Linked DNA regions of Sulfuricurvum kujiense DSM 16994. The protein of the gene in region 1 binds, or shares a complex with, the protein of each later gene. Links are inferred from orthologs where the notes say so. Each region holds a gene or a part of one and is shown on either strand. Other genes may lie near its edges. The genes, in order: SULKU_RS07500 and SULKU_RS02870.

The links.
Region 2: the proteins of SULKU_RS07500 (region 1) and SULKU_RS02870 are in contact, whole or in part, in a crystal structure (PDB 1U0S), measured with the Thermotoga maritima proteins. The link is inferred for Sulfuricurvum kujiense DSM 16994 from one-to-one orthologs. Residues at the interface, in WP_004081049.1 of Thermotoga maritima: Ser82, Ala83, Met84, Gly85, Gln86, Gln87, Val90, Ile91, Ile94, Lys95, Lys99, Asp100, Phe101, Val103, Lys104, Gln107, Arg110, Glu113, Ala114, Lys117; in WP_004081040.1 of Thermotoga maritima: Lys186, Gly188, Thr189, Gln190, Leu191, Ser193, Ala194, Arg195, Tyr197, Leu198, His201, Glu223, Ser247, Ser248, Ile249, Ala250, Asp251.

What each region holds. Positions count from the first base shown.
Region 1 is NC_014762.1:1,497,634-1,509,527, reverse strand. The notes cover bases 1-2,812. They hold SULKU_RS07500 (response regulator), read left to right. Parts: upstream 1-1,087; coding sequence 1,088-1,537; downstream 1,538-2,812. Other genes in these bases: SULKU_RS07495 (acetolactate synthase large subunit), read left to right, coding at 1,672-2,812; SULKU_RS07505 (chemotaxis protein CheX), read left to right, coding at 598-1,086; SULKU_RS07510 (ATP-binding protein), read left to right, coding at 1-608. Also shown: more of SULKU_RS07495, read left to right, coding at 2,813-3,366; ilvN (acetolactate synthase small subunit), read left to right, coding at 3,363-3,839; lpxD (UDP-3-O-(3-hydroxymyristoyl)glucosamine N-acyltransferase), read left to right, coding at 3,845-4,792; SULKU_RS07480 (lysozyme family protein), read left to right, coding at 4,810-5,358; SULKU_RS07475 (hypothetical protein), read left to right, coding at 5,433-5,654; SULKU_RS07470 (pyridoxal phosphate-dependent aminotransferase), read right to left, coding at 5,695-6,861; SULKU_RS14420 (GGDEF domain-containing phosphodiesterase), read right to left, coding at 6,923-8,842; SULKU_RS07460 (hypothetical protein), read right to left, coding at 8,839-9,369; SULKU_RS07455 (TonB-dependent receptor plug domain-containing protein), read right to left, coding at 9,369-11,378; lolA (LolA-like outer membrane lipoprotein chaperone), read right to left, coding at 11,541-11,894. UniProt on the Bacillus subtilis protein: Involved in the transmission of sensory signals from the chemoreceptors to the flagellar motors.
Region 2 is NC_014762.1:543,544-555,735, reverse strand. Bases 9,083-12,192 are described here. They hold SULKU_RS02870 (hybrid sensor histidine kinase/response regulator), read right to left. Parts: upstream 11,832-12,192; coding sequence 9,333-11,831; downstream 9,083-9,332. Other genes in these bases: SULKU_RS02865 (chemotaxis protein), read right to left, coding at 11,842-12,192; SULKU_RS02875 (chemotaxis protein CheW), read right to left, coding at 9,083-9,330. Also shown: membrane protein insertase YidC, read right to left, coding at 1-1,159; membrane protein insertion efficiency factor YidD, read right to left, coding at 1,153-1,485; rnpA (ribonuclease P protein component), read right to left, coding at 1,463-1,807; rpmH (50S ribosomal protein L34), read right to left, coding at 1,819-1,953; SULKU_RS02910 (hypothetical protein), read left to right, coding at 2,099-2,623; SULKU_RS02905 (hypothetical protein), read right to left, coding at 2,620-2,973; SULKU_RS02900 (ATP-dependent Clp protease ATP-binding subunit), read right to left, coding at 2,982-5,561; SULKU_RS02895 (DUF445 domain-containing protein), read right to left, coding at 5,638-6,336; SULKU_RS02890 (hypothetical protein), read left to right, coding at 6,410-6,898; SULKU_RS02885 (hypothetical protein), read left to right, coding at 6,898-7,323; SULKU_RS02880 (aminopeptidase P N-terminal domain-containing protein), read right to left, coding at 7,414-8,718; more of SULKU_RS02875, read right to left, coding at 8,836-9,082. UniProt on the Bacillus subtilis protein: Involved in the transmission of sensory signals from the chemoreceptors to the flagellar motors. CheA is autophosphorylated; it can transfer its phosphate group to CheB, CheY or CheV.

The DNA.
Region 1 (11,894 bases):
TTGAGGATATACGAAAGTTAAAGTACAAGCCGATTGGAGAGTACTTTGCTTCCTTGCCGAAATACGTCGAAATGATCAGTGAACGACTTGAAAAATCACTGAAACCGATGGATGTATCTGACACGACCAATATTTCAGTGGGTGAAGAGTTTAAACCGTTTGCAAAATCTTTGATACATGTTATTCGCAACAGTGTTGATCATGGGATTGAAACCCCTGAAGAGAGAGTGGAAAACGGTAAAGATGAATACGGTACGATCCTACTCTCCATTACCGATACGGAAGAATCCGTTGTGATAGAAATCAGTGATGACGGTCGAGGAATCAACAAAGAGAAACTCAAACAAAAAGCGCTTGAGAGGGGATGCAAAACTCTCTTGGAACTTGAAAATGATTCAGCCGTATTTGAACTGATGTTTGAAGATTTTCTATCGACAAAAGATGAAATCAGTGATCTCTCCGGCAGGGGGGTCGGATTGGCCTCGGTACGTTCGGAAGTTTTGAAACTCGGAGGGAGCTACAGTGTAGTATCCGAGCAGGGAAAAGGGTGCCGGTTTATATTTAGTATTCCCAAAAAATCACTCGTTAGGGATGAGGATGAAAAATAGTGAAATTCTAAAAGAGGTTCTTACCGCCATTGTATACCGTGCCGAGCTCTTCATGACTGATGAGATGAAGATAGAGGCAAAATTTGACGGAGAATTCCGTTCGATGGAAAAAATAGAATTGAAAAAATACACGACGACGATCGGAATCGGCGGCAGTATCAATCTTTTATTTTATGTCTCCTACAACGAATTGCTGCTTGAAAAATTGACCCGGGCATTTTCATACGGAAAGATTCATGAATCTGAATTAGCGGAATTACGCGAGAGTGCAGCCGGTGAGATCGCCAATATGATTTTAGGACATGCCGTGAATGACTTTCCCAATCGGGGCAAGGGGGTGACGATTACCCCTCCGGTAACGGTTGAAGATGCAAAATCAATCTTAAAAACGAACGGAAACGGCATTATGACCGCAGTATTTTCGACACCCTACGGAAATATGGAATTTAATGTCATCGGATTAATTAAAGGAGAATGAAATGCTTAATATTCTGGTGGTAGATGATTCATTAATCATGAGACGTAACATTATCAAAATGATTGAATCATTGGGACATAAAGTAGTCGGAGAAGCAAAAGACGGTCAGGAAGCGGTCGAAGTTTATCGAAAGCTTAAACCCGATTTGGTAACGATGGACATTACAATGCCAAGGATGGACGGCTTAGGTGCCGTAAAAGAGTTAAAAAAAATCGATAAGAATGCCAAAATTATTATGGTCACGTCCCACGGTCAGGAAGAGATGGTCATTGATGCTATTCGATCCGGTGCAAGCGGTTATCTTTTAAAGCCGGTAAAGATTAATAAATTGTCTGATTCGATTCAGAAAATTTTTCCCTCAATGATTGATCAAACGGTATCGGAGCAAAAGGAGACGACCTTGTTGGAGAGCGAAGAAATTTTGTTGCCTGAAATTGAGGATCTCGCTTAAAAAGGGGCGACCTCTTCGCGAATTTAACGTAATTTATAGCTACAGTCTTTTATAATCCCCTAATTTTTTAATTTTGTTGCTATTTTTTTCGAATAGGGCGATAAAAATTATATTTTTTAAAATAAGGAGACGACATGCAAATCAGCGGTGCACAGATGGTTATCGAAGCACTCATCGCCGAGGAAGTCGAAGTCGTATTCGGTTACCCGGGCGGGGCGATCATGAACGTCTATGATGAGATATACAAACAGCGCTCATTTCAACATATTTTGACCCGTCACGAACAAGCGGCGGTCCATGCGGCAGAGGGGTATGCCAAAGCTACCGGAAAAGTCGGTGTCGCAATGATTACTTCAGGTCCGGGATTTACCAATGGTGTGACCGGAATGGCCGATGCCTATATGGACTCGATCCCTCTCGTTGTTATCAGCGGCCAGGTACCGATGTCGCTCATCGGTACCGATGCGTTTCAGGAGATCGATGCCGTCGGTATCAGCCGCCCGTGTACGAAACACAATTATCTCGTGACCGATGCGGCTGATTTGCCTCGTGTCCTTAAAGAGGCATTTTATATTGCCCGTACAGGGCGTCCGGGACCGGTTCACGTCGATATTCCGAAAGATGTAACGGCACAGATTGCGACATTCGATTATTCCAAAGAGGTTGAGCTCGAGACCTACAAGCCGACGACCAAAGGGAATGCCCGACAAATCAAAAAAGCGATCGAAGCGATCGCGAGTGCGAAACGTCCTCTTTTGTATCTTGGAGGGGGAATTATCAACGCCAATGCGGCAGAACTGGTGCGTGAATTTTCAAAAATGACCCAGATTCCTGCCGTTGAGACGTTTATGGCACGCGGAACCCTTCGATATGATGACCCGTTGCTTATTTCAATGCTCGGGATGCATGGTTCATACGCCGCCAATATGGCGATGAGCGAGACCGATTTGGTTATCGGTTTAGGTGCACGGTTTGATGATCGTGTTACCGGAAAACTTTCCGAATTTGCGAAAAATGCCCAGATCATCCATGTTGATATCGACCCCGCAAGTGTTTCGAAATTGGTTCATGCCCATTTCCCGATTGTCGGTGATGTCAAAAACGTATTGGAACAGATGATTCCGTTGGCAAAAGAGCAGATCGATCCGGCCCGTTATGCGTCGTGGCACAATACGATTGCCAATTTCAATAAGCTTCATCCGCTCTCTTATACGGAAGAGGGTGATCGACTTAAGCCGCAGTGGGTCGTTGAACGTATCGGGCAGCTTTTGGGCGATGATGCCAATATCTCGACCGATGTCGGACAGCATCAAATGTGGACGGCTCAGTTTTATCCGTTTACCCGTCCCCGTCAATGGGTAAGTTCCGGAGGTCTTGGGACAATGGGATTCGGATTCCCGGCGGCAATGGGTGTTAAGCGTGCCGATATGGAACGTGTCAGTATCAATATTACGGGTGACGGCTCCATATTAATGAATATCCAAGAGCTGATGACGGCGGTAGAGTATGAACTTCCCGTCATAAATGTTATTTTGAATAATAACTTTTTGGGGATGGTACGGCAGTGGCAGACCCTGTTTTACGATAAACGCCACTCGTCAACCGATCTTTCGATACAGCCCGATTTTGTAAAATTGGTTGAAGCCTTCGGCGGAGTCGGATACCGTGTTACAACCAAAGAAGAGTTTGATGCCGCACTTAAAGATGCGGTCGAAAAAAATGTAGTTGCGATCATCGATGTTGTCGTCAATCGGTTTGAAAACGTTCTGCCGATGGTTCCGGCGGGCGGGTCGCTCTTTAATATGATGTTAGAGTACAAGGAGAAATGATGGAACAAACAGAACGTCGTGTTATTTCCGTTATTGTAATGAATGAAGCCAGTGTACTCTCACGCATTGCAGGGTTGTTTTCGGGACGAGGGTACAATATTGAATCGTTGACGGTGGCTCCGATTCCCGAGTCTAAATATTCGCGTATTACAATTGTTACGGCAGGTTCGGTACGTGTGGTCGAACAGATCACTAAACAGCTGCACAAACTGATTCCGGTATTGAAAGTCTATGAACATGCCGATTTGGTTGAAACCGAGATGGCGTTGGTCAAAATCCCTATGAGTGAATCATTAGGTGATATTGAAGCACTTACCCATGCCTATAACGGACGGATTGTGAATGTCGGAAGCGATACGATGATTGTCATGGTTGCGGATGAGCCTATGAGAGTCAACCATTTTCTCGAAGCGATCAAGCGTTTTCATCCCAAAGAGATCGTCCGAAGCGGTTCTGTCGCTTTAGAGAGATAAAGCAGATGAAACTTTTTGAAATAGCGGCATTGCTGGGGTGTTCAGGAGTCGAAGATTCCATAGAAATCACCGGAATGAATACTCTTCGAGAAGCGTCAGCGGGAGAAATCTCTTTTCTCTCCGACAGTAAATATGAAAAAGAACTTGAGAACACTCAAGCTTCTGCCGTAATTCTCCCCTCATCTAAAGCGCATCTTCTTCCCAAGGGAGTTATTGCTCTGCCGTCGGATGAGCCGTATATGTCGGTTGCCCTTTTATCCAAACATTTTTCAAAACCGATACGCAGCAGTGAAGTCCCTCCCGTAATAGGCGAGGGGAGTGTAGTTTATCCGAGCGCCCATATCGAAAACGGGGCATCTATCGGGTCGAATTGCACCATTATGAGCGGTGTTTATGTCGGTGCCGACGCCGTGATCGGAGATGACGTTATCCTCTACCCCAATGTGTGCATTTACCGCGATTGCCGCATCGGGAACCGTGTGATGATTCATGCGGGATCGGTGATCGGAAGCGACGGATTCGGGTATGCCCATACAAAAATGGGTGAGCATGTCAAACTCTATCAGAACGGGAATGTAGTCATAGAGGATGATGTCGAGATCGGTGCCAACACAACAGTCGACTGCGCCGTATTCGGCTCAACGATTATTAAGCAGGGTTCGAAGATAGACAATCTTGTCCAAATCGGCCATAACTGCATTATCGGCGAACACTCCATTTTAGTCTCTCAAACCGGTCTGGCCGGTTCAACGACTTTGGGGCGCAATGTGGTGATGGGGGGGCAAAGCGCTACGGCAGGGCACCTGAGCATCGCACCGTTCACCACCATGGCGGCACGCTCAGGTGTTACTAAAAGTATCACAAATAAGGGTGTGTATAGCGGCTTTCCGTTGATGGAACATAAAATGTGGCTGAAAATGCAGGCAAAATTGGCTAAAATGTTGGAATCTTAAGGTAAAGGGGACAAAGGATGCGTTTATCAATCGTAGGTTTGGTCATAGCAACGTCATTATTGCGTGCGGACAGTGTACCTACGAGTGATATTCGGATGCCGGATATTGTCCTCGATGCGATCAAGCATTGCGAGTGTCTTCAAGAGGGAGGTAGATGCAATCCTCACGTCATACGCATCAATGCGGATGATGAAGCGCAGCGTGCGCTCAATGCCGGTTTTGCGGTGACAGGACATATCATTAAATGCGGTTCAACGGAACAATGCACGCTTCAAGCCCAGGCGTTGATTGACGGCGGCATTACCAACCTTGATCTAGGGCCTTACCAAATCAACTATAAATACCATCCCAATCCGATGCTGCAGGAATATTTTGAAGATACGACCGCCCGCGAACAGGCTAACGGTATTTTGACGAAACTCGTCAAAAGCTTCGGATATTCATGGGAAACGCTGGGACGCTATCACCATTTCAGCGCAACGGACCGGACCCGTAACGAGCGTTACTATCGAAAAATGTACGCTTTTATTTATGGCAATAATGCCAATGCTCAAGGTTCAAATTAATTCTTTTTCTTTTAAGATTGCTTTAGCCAAAATCGGCTACACTCTTTCCTATACACATTTAGTTAGGAGAGATTATGAGTTCTGCTGTAACCATCATTAAAGAAATTCCATTAGACGGTACGAAAAAAGGTGTCATTTCTATCAGTAAAGTAGATGAGCCATACGGTGCCGGAAGTGACAGCGTAGCCAGTATCGGTATTTCATTGGCGGGGGACTCAAAAAATCCTGAGTGGAAAGTTCACCTTCCGATGGGGAATATCGATGCGGTTGTAGAGGCGTTGAAAAGTATCAAATAAGCAGGCCATTCCCGAGCTTTTCGGGAATGAAAAAGTAGATTTATTTTTTTGTGGCTACAAAAGCGGCGATACGTTTGATCCCTTCGCGGATACTGTCGATATCGGTCGCGAAACTGAATCGGAAATACCCCTCAGAACCGAATCCCACACCCGGTACTACCGCAATCCCTTGATCTTCAAGCAACTCTTTACAAAACTGCATGGAATCGTTACTGACCTCTTTGATGTTGACAAACAGATAGAAAGCACCGGCAGGTGATAGAACCGACAATCCGTCAATTTCATTAAACAATTTGACCGCTTCGTCGCGGCGGGCTTTGAACTGAACGCGCATCGCTTCGATATCCGCATCGGCTTCACCGTTAAGGCCTACGATTGCCGCCTTTTGAGTGATAGAGTTGATATTCGAGGTACTTTGGCTTTGGAGCTTTTTAGTAGCCTGGATGATTTCGGTATTGGCTGCTGCCATATACCCGAAACGCCATCCCGTCATCGCTACCGATTTAGAAAGACCGTTGATGGTGATAGTACGTTGGTACATATCGTCACTCACCGCTGCAGCTGATGTAAATTCACCGTCATAGATGAGTTTTTCGTACATTTCATCGCTGGCTACGATAACATTAGTCCCCTCTAATACTTTTCCTAAGGCAGTCAGCTCCTCGCGTGAATAGACCGCACCGGTCGGATTTGAGGGAGAAGTAAGGATAAGCATTTTCGTCTTTGGAGTCAATGCCGCCTTGAGCTGCTCAGGGGTGATTTTGAATCCGCTTTCATCGTCGGTCATAATCTCGACAACGCTTCCTCCGCAATACATTACAAGCTCCGGGTAGGTAACCCAATACGGAGCCGGGATGATTACTTCATCACCCGCTTGAATCGTACAGGCAAAGAGGTTGTAAAGCGAATGTTTCGCCCCGTTGTTGGCGATGATTTGGTTTGGTTTGTAGTCCAATCCGTTATCACGTTTGAGTTTAAGTGCGATAGCTGCTTTGAGTTCAGGGATACCGTCAACGGCGGTGTATTTGGTAAAACCGTCATTGATTGCTTTGATGGCAGCATCTTTTATCACTTGAGGAGTGTCAAAATCAGGCTCACCTGCGGAAAAGCTGAGGATATTTTTCCCTTGTGCTTTGAGTTCTTGCGCTAACGTAGAGATAGCAATGGTAATCGATTCGGAGAGTATATTGACGCGATCGGTTAACATGGATCAGCCCTTGTAAAAAATTTGCGAATTGTACCATGGTTAGGATTAAAAATCACATTAGTTACTTATCAAAAAAGAGCGGTTTCCCTGTATGAAATCCCTGCGCGTAATTGATACCCAATTCAGTCACCTTCTGAAGAATCTCTTCCGAAGCTACGAACTCGGCAACGGTGTCAATCCCGATTCGGTGGGCAAAGTCGATAATAGCTTCAACAACGATGCGGGTACGAGGATTTTCATTAATCGATTTGATCAACGTACCGTCAATTTTCAGGATATCGACATTGAGTTTAAGAATATTTTCGAAATTGGAATAACCTGTTCCGAAATCATCAACCGCAAATTTTGCCCCCAGATTTTTCATTTTAGCAATAAACGAGGCGACTTCCTCAAAGTTCTCAATCCCCTCAGATTCCAGAATTTCAAATATAACCCGATTCGCTGTACCGGTTTGGCGGAGAATATTTTCAATGGTTGTCAGCGTTTTAGCATCTAACATATCGCTACTGGAGAGATTGATTGAAAATTGTTCGTCACGATCGGCAAAAAGATGGCATGCTTGGTATACAACTTCTTGGGTAATGTGGTGATACAGCTTTGTTTTCTGCGCAATCGGTAAAAAATCATACGGCGGGATTAGGGAACCGTCTTCGTTTTGAATACGTACCAATGTTTCATATTTTTCAATTTTCCCGGTAATACACGAGACAATCGGTTGATATTGACAGACAATACGATGTTCGACCAATGCCTGACGAATTTGAGCCGACATTGCAATATTGGTTTGATACTGCTGCTCGATTCCCTCTGAGGGGTCATAGATACAAGAAGGGCGTTTAATACTTCGCGCTTTATTTAGTGCGACATCGGCATGAATGAGGGGCTTATCGCTGTCAATGGCAATACCGACTGTTGCACGAACATGGACGGTTTCGTCCGCAATCATAAATAGCTTTTCACTGAGCAAGGAGAGGAGTATTTCAATGTCATGTTGAAACTCGACATTCGAACTCCCTTCTTTTAGACGAAACGCAAATTCGTCTCCGCCGATTCGGTAGGGGTTCAGTTTCATTTCGCTGAGCCAATGGGCGATTTGGGTTAAAAGCCAATCACCCGCGTCAATTCCGAAAAAGTCATTGATCTCTTTAAAATCATCAATATTCAATATTGCTACCGTATTGATTGGATTTTTAAGGAGATCTTCTTGCAGTTTGATTCGATTCGGGAGGGAAGTGAGAGTGTCGTAATACAAATGATGGGTTGCTTTATGCGTTTGTTCCGTAATCTTCATCTCAAGATTTTTATTTATCGTTTCAATCTCATCCGAGTATTGGAGCACGCTCTCTTGCATCGCCTCGAATGCATGGGTAATTTGGGTAAACTCACGCTGAGTATAGGGGAAGTCAAAGGTTATTTTTTCTCCGGGTTTAAAATTCCGTACTTTATGAGCGATCAATGTAATGGGATGCAAAAGACGGTTGACCCAAATCATCATCAGCCATAGGACGCTAAATACGCTGATGGTTATCCAGCCGTATAAAATGTAAAAACGCTTCATCGTTTTGGTGAACTCTTCGCCTGAATAGGTAAGGGTGATCGAGCCGATCGGTTTAAGGGTAGAGGGTTCCATCAAATTTTCGGTGATATCAATCGTCTGATACGATCGTGAAAGATCATGCTGATGATAGTTCAGAAAAACGGTCCCTTTTAAATCGGTAATTTTTAACGCGATGACTTCATTGCGTTGGGTAATGGCAGATAGTTTATTTCCGAAATCATTGATTCCCAAAAAAAGAGAAAGGGATACGGCGGGATTAACCGCATCAATAAGCAAATAGGCTTTTTCTTTTTGGGAGTTCAGTGTTAGATCCCGAACAATCCAAAATGTGATTAACGTAACCGTGAGGAAAAGGATGAATGTCCCCATGACAAGTGTTACAAAAAGTTTAGTGGATAAGCGGGCATTTTTAAAAAAGTTCATTCAATGAGTCTCGCAATCTGATATAAAGTGCCGTCGAAATGAAATTTACCCTCTTTGAGGGTTTTTTTGTTGATGTAGATGACCGTAGAGCGTTCAAATGCGATAGAACCCAATATGCCTGATTCCAAATCTGCCACATCATAGGAAAAAGTCGGAATAGAGTTCTCTATTCCCCATTCAGCTACTTGTTTTAGGGACTTGGAACTGCATTTTTGAATCATGTACACGAAGGCTATGTCTTTTCGTTCCGTTACTTCGTTGACGGAAAGTGCGATGGCGCTAAAAGGGATATTGGAAACTCTTTCGTGATGAACCCGATTGATTCCCTCCGCAATAAACTGGGCGTCAGATTTTCGATTTAAATCGTATACTACGGCAAATATCACTTTGGATGAATCTGTTTTGGATTTCAGCCGGGTGTCGAGTGCCATGATTTTAGGAAGCATACGGATATGGCCGTTTACTATAAAAGATTCATGTGCCGATGCAATGAAAAATCCGAAGAGAAAAAACAAAATTATCCGCATTAGAACTTCCATCCTGTTCTAATCCAAAAAGTTCTTCCTTCAATCGGGTAATCATCAGGATAGGTTCCGGGAGGAGATATGTAGCGGTAGATGGCATTGTTGGCATTTTTCAATGCAGCTTGCAGGTAAAATCCGTCAAAACTCTCCCAACCTAAAATCAAATCATAGGAAGCGAATGATTCCATCGAATTTTTGCGTACATCGTTCGGGCGACGTTCTTTTGCACTGCTGTAGCGTCCTACGATTCCTCCTGTCATTTGAGGGGTAAACGTATAGGAAAGCCCCCCCTTAAGCAAATGGGATGAAGCATATGGAAGATAGTCGGTTGTTTCGCTCCCTTTAAACGTTTCCCCTCTGATGTAGCTGTAGGAGAGAAATGTTGTGTCATTTTCTCCGATACTTCCTCGAAATTCGGTCTCAAATCCCATGATATTGCGTTTGCCGATATTTTGGTACATCTTATTGGTTGTATTCGGAGTGATTTGCCCTTTATTTTTCAGATAAAACAGATTAAGACCCAATGTCGTATCTATCGACGGTTTGTAGAGGTATTGTGTTTCATAGGAGACGACATGTTCAGACTCCAAATCGGGATTACCGACCTGAGTCGGATGATTTTGGGTATAGAGCTCGCGAAAGGAGGGCAGTCTGAAACTGTTGCCCACCATGAATTTCAGGATGTGTTGGCGGTACGGCTGAAAAACCAAGGCCGCTCGGACATACGGTTCGAAATTCAAATTTGACGCTTTGGTTCCTCCAGCATTAAGTGAAAGGGCAAGTATGTCACTAATGTCAATGGTATCGCTAAGGTAAAACTCATCGGTATGGCGGCATGCCGATCCCATATCAATAAACGGCGCGGTGTCGGTATAATCGACGAGAGTCGTTCCTCCGGTTTTATTCGTCGTGACGGTGTGCATATCAATAATGTCTTCATACTTTTGGCCATAGCCGAGAGTGATTTTATGATTTTCGACGCCGGTATAGGTTGCGGAAATATTGGCATACAACATTCGTGCATTAAAATTCCAATCTTCCCAAAAACCGTTTGGAAAACTAAGGACTCCGTACGTTCCGGGAGGAAGCAGTCGGGAATCTTCTTCCCATCCGTCTTCCATCATTCCAGCCTTTGCGTTTAAAGTCAAATCATCGGAAATCTTGTGTGAAAATCCCCCCTCAACATACCATGATGGGAATGATTGGGTACCGTTCATATTCGGCAATGCGCTCAAATTACCAAAGGCGCTTCCGGTCGTAAAATGGTTAATACGTCCTTTAAGATAGAAATCATTATAAAAATAAGAGAGGCCGAAACCGATTTGATGGCTGTTGAGAGGCGCATAGCCCGTATTGTGATATTTATCCGTCACGGTGATAGGAGAACGGGCATCGTTGCTTTGATAAAACAAGTCGCTGGAGACTCTCCAATCCGATGCGCGGTGCGTATACCAAAATCCTGCCTGTTTAGCCAAATCGCTGCCGAAACTTCCGAATACAACACCGTTTTGCAGCTTATCTTCGTCTTTTGCATAGGTGATAACATTGATAGTCCCTGAGTATCCGTTGACTCCCTCGATAAAACTTCCGGCCCCACGGACGACTTCAATGCGCTCTATCAGCTCGATTGGAAAATCGAGGTAAGCGGTATAGGTATCAGCCGAACGGTCATTGACCACAACCCCGTCGATAGCCAGTTTTGTCTGTCCGTAGGAGAGGGGATTGGAACCGCGGATGACAGGGGTACGGTTGTTGTTCGTATTACCCATCATATCGATACCGGGAAGCAGCATCAAGGCATCTTTCAAGGTGTGAACACCGAAAAGGGTAAGATCTTTTTGCTCCCATACCGATAAAATAAAAGGCTGATAATCGATATTCTGATTGGTTTGTGTCGCCAACTGTTCCGTATAGCTTATGTCTTCAGTAAGGGTAGTCTCAGGAGGTAATTCAGACCCGTATACAGCCAGGGGGATAAAGGAATACAAAACGACTAATGACGAAAATCTCAAAACTACCCCTGCTTGGACGGTTATTTCTTAAATACTCTTGGACGGTTATTTCTTAAATACTATCATAAAAACACTATATTACATTCAAAATTATATATAAATGGGACTAAATAGACTGCAATCTGTATACATACGAAAAAACCCTGATCTTTATTGTTAAAATTAGCGGTCTTTTATTATGTCGAATCCCTCGGGAATGATTGGTTTATATCGGTTTGCCTCTATCGCTTTGTTTTGTACCGGATTGGTGAACTGGATTGTTACACGGTTGTCATAGCTGTCTTTGTAGGCGATAGAGAGCAGCTGGGTATTTTTAAACTGAACCGTATAGGTTTGACCTTTTACCGTTGCACTGTATTGATCGTCATTAACTTTCTTCGCTTTTTGGATGATTTGCAAAAAATCGATCTCATCATCCAGCGTACGCATCGTTACCTGCTCTATTTGCGGTTCGATCACAGTAATTTTGGAACCGTTTACGTAGACGCTCTTTTGAATCGGTTTTTGGTATACCCA
Region 2 (12,192 bases), 960 kb from region 1 along the record:
CGTTCATACGTGCAGGATCACCTTTGTATTTTTCCTGAACTTCTTTGATCCGCGGTGCGATCTCTTTGATTTTTTGCATAGAGACCATCCCTTTGTGAGTCAAAGGGTAGAGGAAAATACGGATGATAATCGTCAATGCGATAATCGACCATCCCCAGTTGCCGAGGAGTCCGTGAAGCCACATCAAAATTTTAAAAATCGGAGCGGCAACAAAAGTGAACCATCCGTACTCGATGGCATTCGTCAATACCGGATTGATCGCTTCAAGCGTTTTATGCTCTTTTGGACCGATATAGCCGTTAAACGTAAAGTTATTGGTCCCTTCAAGGTATGTTACCGGATTACTTTGCGCATCACGGTCAACGTACACTTGAGTCTCTTTTGAGAAACCGTAGATGATAGATGCGTAATATTGGTCAAACGACGAAGCGAAATGGACATCGGTAAAGATCGAACGCCCTTCTACATCTTTGTCTTCGAAAATAGTCGTCAAATTATCACCCGAATAGATCATCCCTCCGACAACCGTCATCATCTGCTCGATCACCTGCGGATGCTGTCCGAGATAAACGAAATAGCGCTTTTCGTTAGAAAGAGCGATTTTAGCGTCATAATGTCCGTCCGTATAAAAGGTTAATGTTTTAGTAACCGTGAGCTCAGGGAGATTTTGGGTCAGCGTTACGACTGCTTTGCCGTTTTCACCCAACGTAATGTTGTTAAGATCAGACGAATACGGTGTTTTCGATGCGGCTGCGTTTAGCGCCTCATCGGCAAATCGGATATAAAGAGGCTTTGCACCGACCGAAGAGACGAGCTCGGCAAGTTTGCCGTCTTTTCCGTTATGCTTTTTATTGCTCAAAATAACCGATGAAATACGTCCGAGTGTATCGATTTTTAGAGTAAATTCTTTGGAATTGACGGTCGTTAACGTATCCGTCGCCGTTGTTTGTACCTCAGAAGCGCTTTGCGTATCTGTAACTGCTTCCTTTGCTGACGTTTCAGGCTGCGCTGCAGCTACTGTTGAGACTGCGGTATTTGTCGTATTGGCTTCTAAATTCGAAGCTTTCGGAGGAAAAATCGTTGTATATCCTATAAAAAAGATAAAAGATAAAGCGACGGCAACGAGGAGTCGCTGATTGGGAGTAAACTTTTCTAGCACTGTGACCCTTTAAACTTAAAATTTTTAATCAGAAAATAATTCTGTTTATATGGAACAAACCAGTATTTTATCGTATTTATGGAGAGTTCGGAGGGTTTTATCATCGGTTTGTTGATTATCGGATAATCAATCCCGCCTGGAAACAATTGATTGCACCGCAAAATACGAAAAAAGGTAGAAGTAAATGCACGAGGAAGCGTATTGCGTTCAAACTGCCATAGGGCATATTCGGAGCAAGAGGGGTAATGACGGCACGAACCGCGCGTCACCAAAGAGAAAGAGTGCCGATAGAGCCAGAGGAGCTTAAGAAAGAAGATTCTTATCATCACTCACTCCAGCCATAGCGCCCGTCCGTTTTAAAACATATTTGCAGTCGCGTCGCACTGTATCGAAAGGGTTGTCAAATAACCCCTTCTTGGCAACAAAAACGTACCATCCGTCCTGAACTGAAGGCGAGAACTCATCAAAAAGGGCCCGAAGACGCCTTTTACACCGATTTCTCACTACCGCATTTCCGACTTTTTTGCTGGCCGTATATCCGACTTTTTTTTCTCCCGCTAAGGGGAGATAGAACAACGCGATCGACGTGCTGTGCGCATTTTTACCGCGTTGATAAACACGCTGAAACTCACTGTGAAGCTTCAACATCGAAAAGCTATTTAGACAGCCAATCGTTTTCTACCTTTAGCACGACGAGCGTTCAATACTCGGCGGCCGTTTTTTGTCGCCATACGAGCGCGAAAACCGTGTGTACGTTTACGTGGCGTATTATGCGGTTGGTATGTTCTTTTCATAGCCATTCCCTTTAGAAATTTTTAGCACGCAATAATAGACAATTCTTACTTAAAGGTCGATTAAGCTTTGTGCAAGCTTGTTAAAACAATCGCAAAAACAGCCGATATTGTCACCAACTTTCAATCTTATACTAAAGGTACAGTGATGACAACTGCCACTTCTTTAGATGCGTACCGCTCGCATGAACTTAATTTATATATGAAAACGAGCAGCGGAGATACCCTCGCTCTCAATTTTCAAAACGAGCAATCCCTATCATTAAATGAAAAAAAATCGGGAAACAGCAAAGAGCAATCGTTTTCATTCTCTTCGATGCAGGCTTTTTCCTTTAAAATGGAAAGCAACGGTATCAGCGAACAGGATCAAAAAGAGATCAATGCGTTTATGAAAAAGGCGCAGCCCTACATCGATAAATTTATGAAAGAGTTACAAGATCAAAACCAAACCTCACCGATCAACAAAGTCGCGTCGGATATAACAAAACTGATCGGGAATCTGAAACACAGCGATGAAAATGTCAAAAATCAGGCGAAAAAAGGGGTCGTTGATCTATTTGACAATGCGGTCAATAGTACCAAGAGCACGGAAAAAATGATCGACGAAGCGCAAAAACTGCTCAAAAAAGTACTTGAGGGATTCGATAAACTTTTCGAACCGTTATACGCTTAAGGATTTAAAAAATCCCGCAGCGTCGGCTGTAGCGACTGCCCTTTAGGGGTGTTGCCCAGATTTAAAGACGTTTTGAGCTTCATATGGCAATCGCGGCATTCACGGATTACCATATGCTCGGCTACGCGCGATCCCTCGATTTTGGCAACCGGATGACATGCGAAACAGTCACTCCCGCAATCGGCCATTTTTGCCGGATTAGCACTATGACACTTTATGCATGTCGTCATCGGTTTATGCCGTTTATCGGCATCGATGTTTTTAAGGAGTGCGGGGTGACAGGTCATACAATCCCCCGTACATCCCCACAACGGTAATAATAAAATAAAAAATAGAGCAATCGTTTTCATGAAACGGATTATGCCACAGTTACATTAATCTCTTCATCTTTTGCATCAAACGTGACCGACGAACCCTCATCCACTTCTCCGCCGAGAATCAAATCGGCCAGACGGTCTTCGACGATCTCGTACAATGCCCGTTTCAATGGACGCGCACCGTAGACCGGATCAAATCCCGCACGCGCGATATAGCGTTTCGCACTTTCGGTGAGGGTGAGAGTAATATCACGCTCTTCCACTTTGGCCGAAATATCTTTGAAAAACAGATCGACGATGCTGAGGATTTGCGCTTCACCCAGCGGATTAAAGACCACCACATCATCCAAACGGTTCAAGAACTCCGGTTTAAAGTGTTGTTTAAGTTCACCCAATACCATCTCTTCCAACTTAGGGTCGCCGTGATGCGCCATGATCTTGTCGCTGGCGATATTAGAGGTCAAGATGATGATCGTGTTGGTAAAATCGACCACGACCCCTTTGTTATCGGTCAGACGCCCGTCATCGAGCACCTGAAGCAATACGTTAAAGACATCGGGATGGGCTTTTTCCACCTCATCGAACAAAATAACGCTGTACGGCTTGCGGCGTACCGCTTCGGTGAGCTGTCCCCCCTCATCGAATCCGACGTACCCCGGAGGGGCACCGACGAGGCGTGACACGGCGTGTTTCTCCATATATTCGGACATATCGATACGGATCATCGACTCACTGCTGTCAAAGAGGAATTTCGCCAGCGTTTTCGCCGTCTGCGTTTTCCCGACCCCCGTAGGTCCGAGGAACAGGAACGATCCGATCGGACGGCTTTTATCAGAGAGTCCCGCTTTGTTCCGTTTGATCGCGCGCGCTACGGCGTGGGTTGCACGCTCCTGCCCCACAACATCACGGTTGAGTTCATCTTCGATATGGAGAATCTTCTCTTTTTCACTTTGGAGCATTTTATTCACCGGAATTTTCGTCCAGCGGCTCACGATTCCCGCGATAGAGGCTTCATCGACACTGTTTTTAAGCAACGTCCCCTCTGCGACCATCACTTTCCACTTCTCTTGAAGCGCTTTTTCTTCCTCGAAAAGTTTCGGTATCTGGCCGTATTCGATCTCGGCGGCTTTGTTAAAATCGGCCGCTTGTTTCGCGCTTTCGGCTTCACGGCGTTTGGATTCGATTTCGGCTTTGATCTTGGCGACCCGCTCGAACACCTCTTTTTCATGGGCAAACTGCGATTCCAGCGTTCGTCGCTCTTCGCCCGCATCCGCCAATTCACGCTCTATCTCTTCGAGACGTTTGGTGTTAGCGACAGACTCTTCCATTTTAAGCGCCTCTTTTTCCACCTGAAGCTGCGTTAAGCGGCGTTTGACCGCGGCAAGGGCGTTCGGCTCCGATTCGATCTGCATTTTCAGCTCGGCTGCCGCCTCGTCGATCAAATCGATCGCTTTGTCCGGCAGAAACCGATCATTGATGTAACGGTCGGAGAGTTTTGCCGCCGCTACCAGCGCCGAATCGGTGATCGTTACGTTATGGTGCGCTTCGAGGCGCTCTTTGAGTCCGCGAAGGATTTGAAGCGACTGGTTGACGCTCGGCTCATCCACATTGACCGGTTGAAAACGGCGCTGCAACGCCGCATCTTTCTCGAAATATTTACGGTACTCTTTGAGAGTCGTAGCCCCGATCGTATGCAATTCTCCCCGCGCCAGTGCCGGTTTGAGGATATTGGCCGCATCCATCGATCCCTCCGATGCACCCGCACCGACGATGGTGTGAATCTCATCGATAAAGAGGATGACGTTGGCCGATTTTTTCACCTCATCGATGACCGCTTTGAGGCGGTCTTCGAACTCACCGCGATATTTTGCTCCGGCGATCAATGCGCTCATGTCCAAAGCGATAACCCGTTTGTTTTGGAGACTGAGCGGTACCTCTTTGCTATAGATGCGCTGCGCCAATCCCTCAACGAGAGCCGTTTTACCGACACCCGGTTCACCGAGGAGGATCGGATTGTTTTTCGTTTTACGGATCAGAATCTGCATCATCCGCCCGATCTCTTCGTCCCGTCCGATCACCGGAGAGAGTTTCCCATCGGCTGCTTCACGTGTCAAATCGATCCCGTATTTGGAGAGTGATTCGAGATTTTCATCGGCCGTTTGTGATTCGATCTTTTGCCCCGCTCGGGAAGCTTCAAACGTTTTAGCCAATTCGCGCAAATCGACGTATTTGCCCAAAATCGATTTAAACGGATCGTTTTGGAGATTGGCGATGATATAGGTATCAATCGCCAAAAAGCTGTCGCCGTTTTTCGCCATCTCTCCGCTGCTCACTTCGAGCGAATGGGCAAAGTTCCGCGATAGACGAATACTCTCTTTCGTAACGTGTGAGGCACTCGGCAGCTTTGATGCCGCACTTTTCACATCGAGTTCGATAGCGGTTTTATCGATGCTCATTTTGTTGAGCATCTGATTGAGAGGCGAGTTGCTGTTTGCCAGCAATGCCCATAAAAAATGGATCGGTTCTACTTCGCTGTTTTTGTTATGCAAGGCAAGAGAGATCGAGGACTCGATCATCTCGGTCATTTGGTGGGTAAGTTTTTCAAAAATATTAGATGCCATAAAATTCTCCTAAATTGAGTTACAAGAATTATATTACTTTGAGTCACTTATTGTCAAGTCTTTTGCATAAAATCTTTTAGATAATAAAATAAGAGGCCAATCCGATAAGACCTCCGAAGACGCCTCCCCATACGACAAGCCATCCCAAATGCTCTTTTATCAGGGTATGAAGCATCTCTTTGACCATCATCGGGGTCAGCTCGGCAAGGCGTAATTCTACAATCTCACCAATCGTATCGGTCATGTGCCCGCTTTCATGATGCATATGCTCGTTCAACGCCATCATAAACGATTCACTCTGAGATATCTCAATCGTAGAGAGTTTAATCTTCTCCAAAAAGGGCTCTTTTAATTTCCCGATGATCGCTTCACCGCCGAACATTCCGATCATCCCCCCCATCGGTGATTCCATCACACTTTTGACCAGCGCATCGTATGCAGGGGTAAAATCGGTTTGTTGGATGATGGGGGTCAAATCGATAGAGCGTTCCTGTGTTTTGACAAACGCTTCAATCTTTTCAGGGGTAAAGAATTGCTCCATAATTAGGTTTTTTATCGCTTCGCGTATCGATTCGAACCGATCGAGTATAATCCCCGAGCCGTACAAAAACGGAACTTTTTCAAACAGCATGTGAATAGCCAGCTGATTGGTTACGGCACCGGAGAGGGCGAATAGACCCGCACTCCGCAACGCCGCACCCGCTGATCCCTCTACCATATACGAAGCTCCGACAACGCCCAATGACACTCCGTTAGTGATCCATCCTTTATCCATTTCAAAAACTCCTATCGTTAATGCCCGTATTATACAAAAAAGGCTAAAGTTACACCCAAAAAAGGAGAGGTAGATGATTTTGCATACTATGGATACTTTGCTCAGATCGGGTGAATCGTCTGCCATTTTAGGAGCCGTCTCCACGGCATTGGAGCGAAGCGATGAGGCTCCGTTTTGGCGTCAGAAGTCTGTCCCGTTTTGTGAAGCTATTTTGAGCGTCCTTATTCCTCTGCGAGAACAAAAACTCTTATTTGATCCCGAGGGGAACCCCCATTCTGAACTTACGTCGGCTCTTTTTATCCGCTGGTGCGATCTGCTTAGCCTTAAGACGCTTGCATTTACCCTTACGCATAGCAATAAAGAGGAGAGATTAGTGCGTACCAAACTATCCTCCGATCTTTGCGCTGTGTATACGCCGATCGATCTGGAAATTTTGGGAAAATATCTCAGCGGCTACAGCGTCAATCTGCGCGATGAATGGGTCGATTTTCCGATCACCAACTACAATCTCCATATCGGAATGACGTCGCTTATCACTAAAATACTCGAAGGAAAAGTCTAATGCAGGAAATGCAGCCCCTTAAAGTCAACAGCTACCTCTCTGCGGGAGAAATCACAACCCTTCTGGAGAAGGTCGAATATATCCTGATGGCATCCCCTTCTCTGATGCCCGAAGAGCACCCGATCCATTTCACCATTATCCTTAATACCGCCGATGTTATCCCCGAAGATGTCAAACCGCTGATTTTGGAAAAATTCTGCCGTGAATTGGATATCACCGCGACAAGCCATGTGCTAAGCAACCGTGAGCGGATCGCGTTTGCCCTCACCTCCCAAAAGACTCCGATGCCAAAACACATTATCGATGATGCCGAAGCCAATAGTATTCCGTGGACCTTGCTGCATATCATCGATTTTCTAGGGGATTCACAAGGGTTTAAAGAGGCCAAAGACGGCCTCAGCGGATGGAGTTATAGTTATAACTAATTTTATACGCTATCGGAGCAAAGCCCCGATTAGCTATGTTAACACTGAGTTTCCTTCGGCAGGAAGCCCACGCACACTTGTGTGCTATTTTTACTTCTTACACATCGCTTCAATCTCATCGACTGTTTTCGCAATCATCGCCGAGAGGTTCTCATAACCGCTTTCGGTGACGAGGATATTATCCTCGATACGGATACCGATGCCGCGGTAGCGTTCGGGGACACTCTCATCATCGGCGCGGAAATAAAGCCCCGGTTCGATCGTCATCACCATCCCCGCCTCAAAAGCCAACGCTTCCCCCGCTTCATCCACATACGGACACGGATCATGGACGTCCAACCCCATCCAATGCCCGATCCCGTGCGGAGAATATTTCTTATGCTCTTTGGCTTCCATCAACTCACTTCGCTCACCGCTCAATACGCCCAATGCAATCAACGCGTCACAAAGCAGTTCTTCGCTGTAGGTTTGGAGCCAATCGCGTTTAACACCCGGAGCTATAGCCTCGATCACACGGAGCTGCACCTCTAATACCGCGTTGTAGACTTCACGCTGTGCATCGCTGAATACTCCGTTTACGGGAAAGGTGCGGGTGATGTCGCTCGCATAGAGTTCTATCTCACACGCCGCATCGATCAGTACCAGCTCTCCGTCTCGGAGTTCATCGCTATTGTCGACATAGTGCAGAGTATTGGCATTATTCCCTCCTGCGACAATCGTACCGTAAGCTTCGGTATGGCCGCCGCCGTTAACGAAAACATACGCCATTTCGGCCTGCAGCTGATACTCCTTCATCCCGGCATGAGAACGCTTCATCGCGGCATGATGGGCATCCGCAGTCAATGCAACGGCTCGGCGGATCGTCTCAACCTCTTCAGGTGCTTTAATAAGGCGCTGTGATCGGATCAGATGGGTAATATCACGGAAGGAGCGGATATGACGTTTGACACCGCGCGTTTCGCGCAGCAGTCTGGCTGCCAGTTTGGCTTCGCTCAAGGCCTCCGAATCGTCAAAAAGATCGATGTAGAGGTTCACATGTTCGCGCAAAAGTTCTTTGACTTCATCGGGGAAATCTTTAATGTTGCGGACATCATCGACATCAAAACGCTCTTTGGCTTTCTCTATACCGTGGCGTGCACCGTTCCATAGCGTATATTGTTCATCATACGCTTCCACATACAATATCGTTTTTGTCTCGCTGTGGTTTTTGATCAAAATCAGTAACGAATTGCTTTCATTAAAGCCGGTCAGGTAGTAAAAATCGCTGTTTTGACGGTAGGGGTGTTCGGTATCGTTCGACCGCAGCGCAGGCATCGCTGCGCTAATGATCGCAACACCTTGCTCCATACGTTCAAGAAGCTGCTTGCGTCGGTTGGAATAATGGATTTCTTTCATGAGGGTATTGTGCCATAATTAAAAAAAATCGCAAACGGTTTTGGTAATTCAGTAGATGAGAACGCAGTGTTAAAGCAGCTAATCGGAACTTAGCCGATTAGCATAGAGAATTCTAAATCAGAAATTTCTTTCCAAAAGTTTTCCGACTTTGAGAATCGTGATGATGCGGTCGGCCTGTTTACCGACGCCGTCGATCATACTCTCTTCCTCAGAAATCGTATCCGGCGCCGGTCCGACATCTTTCTTCGGCAAACGTATCGCTTCGGTGAGACGGTCAATGACGAATCCGGCAACGTCATCGTTGTTTTTCATCACGATGAAACGGGTCTCTTCGGTGTGCTTTTGCATCTCCAAACCGAAACGTGAACGTAAATCGATCAACGGGATAACCGATCCGCGCAGATTGAATACCCCTAAAATATAGGGAGGTGTTTGAGGAACACGTGTCCATGAAATCGGTTTAATGATCTCTTGGATACTCAAAATGGGTACCGAAAATTCTTCGTCTCCCACGATGAAACCGACCAATTGGATCACTTCATCGATTTTGACATCATCTCCGGAGAGGGTTTTGTGCTGTTTGTTGATAATTTGTTGAAGTTTTTCGCTCATTGTTATAGCCCCTCGTTAAACTTGATATTGCGTTTGACGACATTCATCAGATATTCCGGCGAATACGGTTTTGTGATGTATTCCACCATACCCGATTCTACTCCGCGCATACGGTCTGCTTTTCCGGTACGTGACGTAACGGCAATCAGTGCGAGATTTTTATACTTATTGTATTTTTTAATCTCGGCTGCCAGAGTGTATCCGTCCATTCTCGGCATTTCGATATCAACCAGCATACCGTCGAAGTTATATTCACCCTGTTTGAGAATATTCAGTGCTTCGACACCGTCGTTGGCTTCGACAAGGGTAATCCCCATCGGTTCAAGCGCTTTGCGCATGATGGTACGGTCGGTTTTAGAGTCATCGACAATCATCACGCAGTAATCCGTCGGTGAATTTTTAGCACCGCCACGCCCTTTGGCTTCCGCACTCTCCTGACCTACGGTCGATTTGACCGATTTTGCCATCTGCATCAATGCCGCAACGTCAACGATCAACGTTACGCCGCCATCGCCTCGGATAGTCGCCCCTGCGATCCCTTCAATCCCTTTAAGATATTCACCCAAAGATTTAATAACGATCTCTTCTTGCCCGACCAATGAATCGACGATAAGTCCGATTTTGCTCTCTGCCAGTCCGAGGACAACGACGTACGCGTGTTCGCTGTTGTCAAATACACGCTCAACTTCAAAAATGTCCCCGATATGGACGAGAGAGAGGACTTCGTCACGCAGACGCATGACCGAGCGGCTCTCAACCGTATAAATCTCGTCTTTGCTGATACGTACCGTTTCAAGAACCGATGCGAGAGGAATCGCATAATACTCTTCCTGAACCCCTACCAGCAACGCTTGGATAATCGCCAGGGTTAGTGGGATTTTGAGTTTCATCGACGTACCTTGACCCACTTCCGAGTCAATATCGATCATACCGTTAAGTTTTTCGATGTTCGTTTTAACAACGTCCATCCCCACACCGCGGCCCGAAACGCTGGTAACCTGTGCGGCTGTTGAGAATCCCGGACGGAAGATGAGACCGAAAGCCTCTTTCTCCGACATAGTATCGGCTTCTTTTTCGGTAATGATATTCTTTTCGATCGATTTTTGTTTGAGCATTTCGGCATCAAGCCCTTTACCGTCATCAATAATCTGGATGACGATATGGTTACCTTCATGATATGCTTTAAGCTGAATCGTTCCGCCCTCTTCTTTACCGGCTGCAAGACGTGCTTCCGGTGTCTCGATTCCGTGGTCGCATGAGTTGCGGATGATATGTACTAACGGATCGCCGATCTCTTCGACGATCGATTTGTCAAGTTCCGTCTCTTCCCCTGTAATTTCAAGCTCAATTTTTTTGTTAAGCTCACGGGAAAGGTCGCGAATCATACGCGGGAATTTGTTAAACACTTTCCCGATCGGAAGCATACGTGTTTTCATAACGGCGATTTGCAAGTCGGTCGTAACCAAAGAGACAATCGATACGACCTGGTTAAGCTCTTCGAGGAAAGCTTCCCCTTCGTAGCGCTCTTCGACATCATCGTTGATTTTGATCAAACGGTTTTTACCCAGAACGAGTTCACCGATCAAGTTCATCAAATGGTCAAGTCGTTTGACATCGACACGGATAGTTTGCTCAACCGCCGAACCGCCGCGGTTTTCATCGTCTTTGGACTCGACTTTTTTCGGTGCCGGCGCAGCAGTTTTAGCCGCAGGAGCCGATTCGCTTTTATGTGCAGCTGCAGGGGGAGCCGCTACCGGAGCAGGGGCAGGGGCAGATTCTGCTTTCGGTGCCTCCGGTTCTGACCCTTTTTGTGCGCGTTTCGCCGCATCTTCCGCTTGGCGCAAAGCGATTAGACGTTCAATTTCCGCTTCGACTTCCTCTTCGCTCATCCCCGAGTAATCAGGCTCTTCTTCCGTTTGAGCACTCGACGTTTCACCGGCATGTGCAGCCCTTTTCGCAGCATCTTCCGCTTGGCGCAAAGCAATCAGACGTTCAATTTCCGCTTCAACTTCCTCTTCGTTCATTCCGGAATAATCCTCTTCCCCTTCCGAAGTTGCAGTAGTAACGACAGGTTCAGGCGCAGCGGCAGGCGCATCTGCACTTTTCGGTATAGAGGTTCCGTTCGCTACCGCATCAAGACGGAGAACACACGGCTCAACTTCCAATCCGGAGTCTTCACCGCTGTCGCGGATACGGACGAGAAGCGCTTTCATCAAATCGATCGATTCGAGGATAACGTCCATGACATCGGCATCAATGACCAAATCCCCGTGACGAGCCATATTCAACAGGTTTTCCATATGGTGGGTCAAATGGGTCAATACATCGAAATTTAAAAATGAACTTGCCCCTTTAATCGTATGGGCTACCCGGAAAATACGGTTGAGCAAATCCAAATCGTCAGGTCGTGATTCCAATTCGACCAGGTCTTGGTCAAGCTGCTCTATCAGTTCAAACGACTCAACCAAAAAGTCCTGTAATATTTCTTGAAATTCATCCATTGCCTATCCCCTATTGAATATGTGCACGAACGACACGTGCTACTTCATCGTAAAATAAATTTGAATCAAATTTGACCAGATACGCTTCTCCGCCTGCCTCTTTGCCGCGAAGTTCGCTAAAATAATCGCTGATAGACGAATTGAAGACGATCGGTATCATTTTAAATCGCGGATCCGCTTTCACGTTGGCGGCAAAATGGAATCCGTCCATCAACGGCATTTCAATATCCGAAGCGATAAGGCGAAGCTTGCTGGAAATATTCTCACCGTATTTAGCGTACATATCTTCCAGAATTTTCATTCCGTTTTCTCCGTCTGTCGCTTCGATGACGTCAAAGCCCATTTGTTCCAGCGCCTCTTT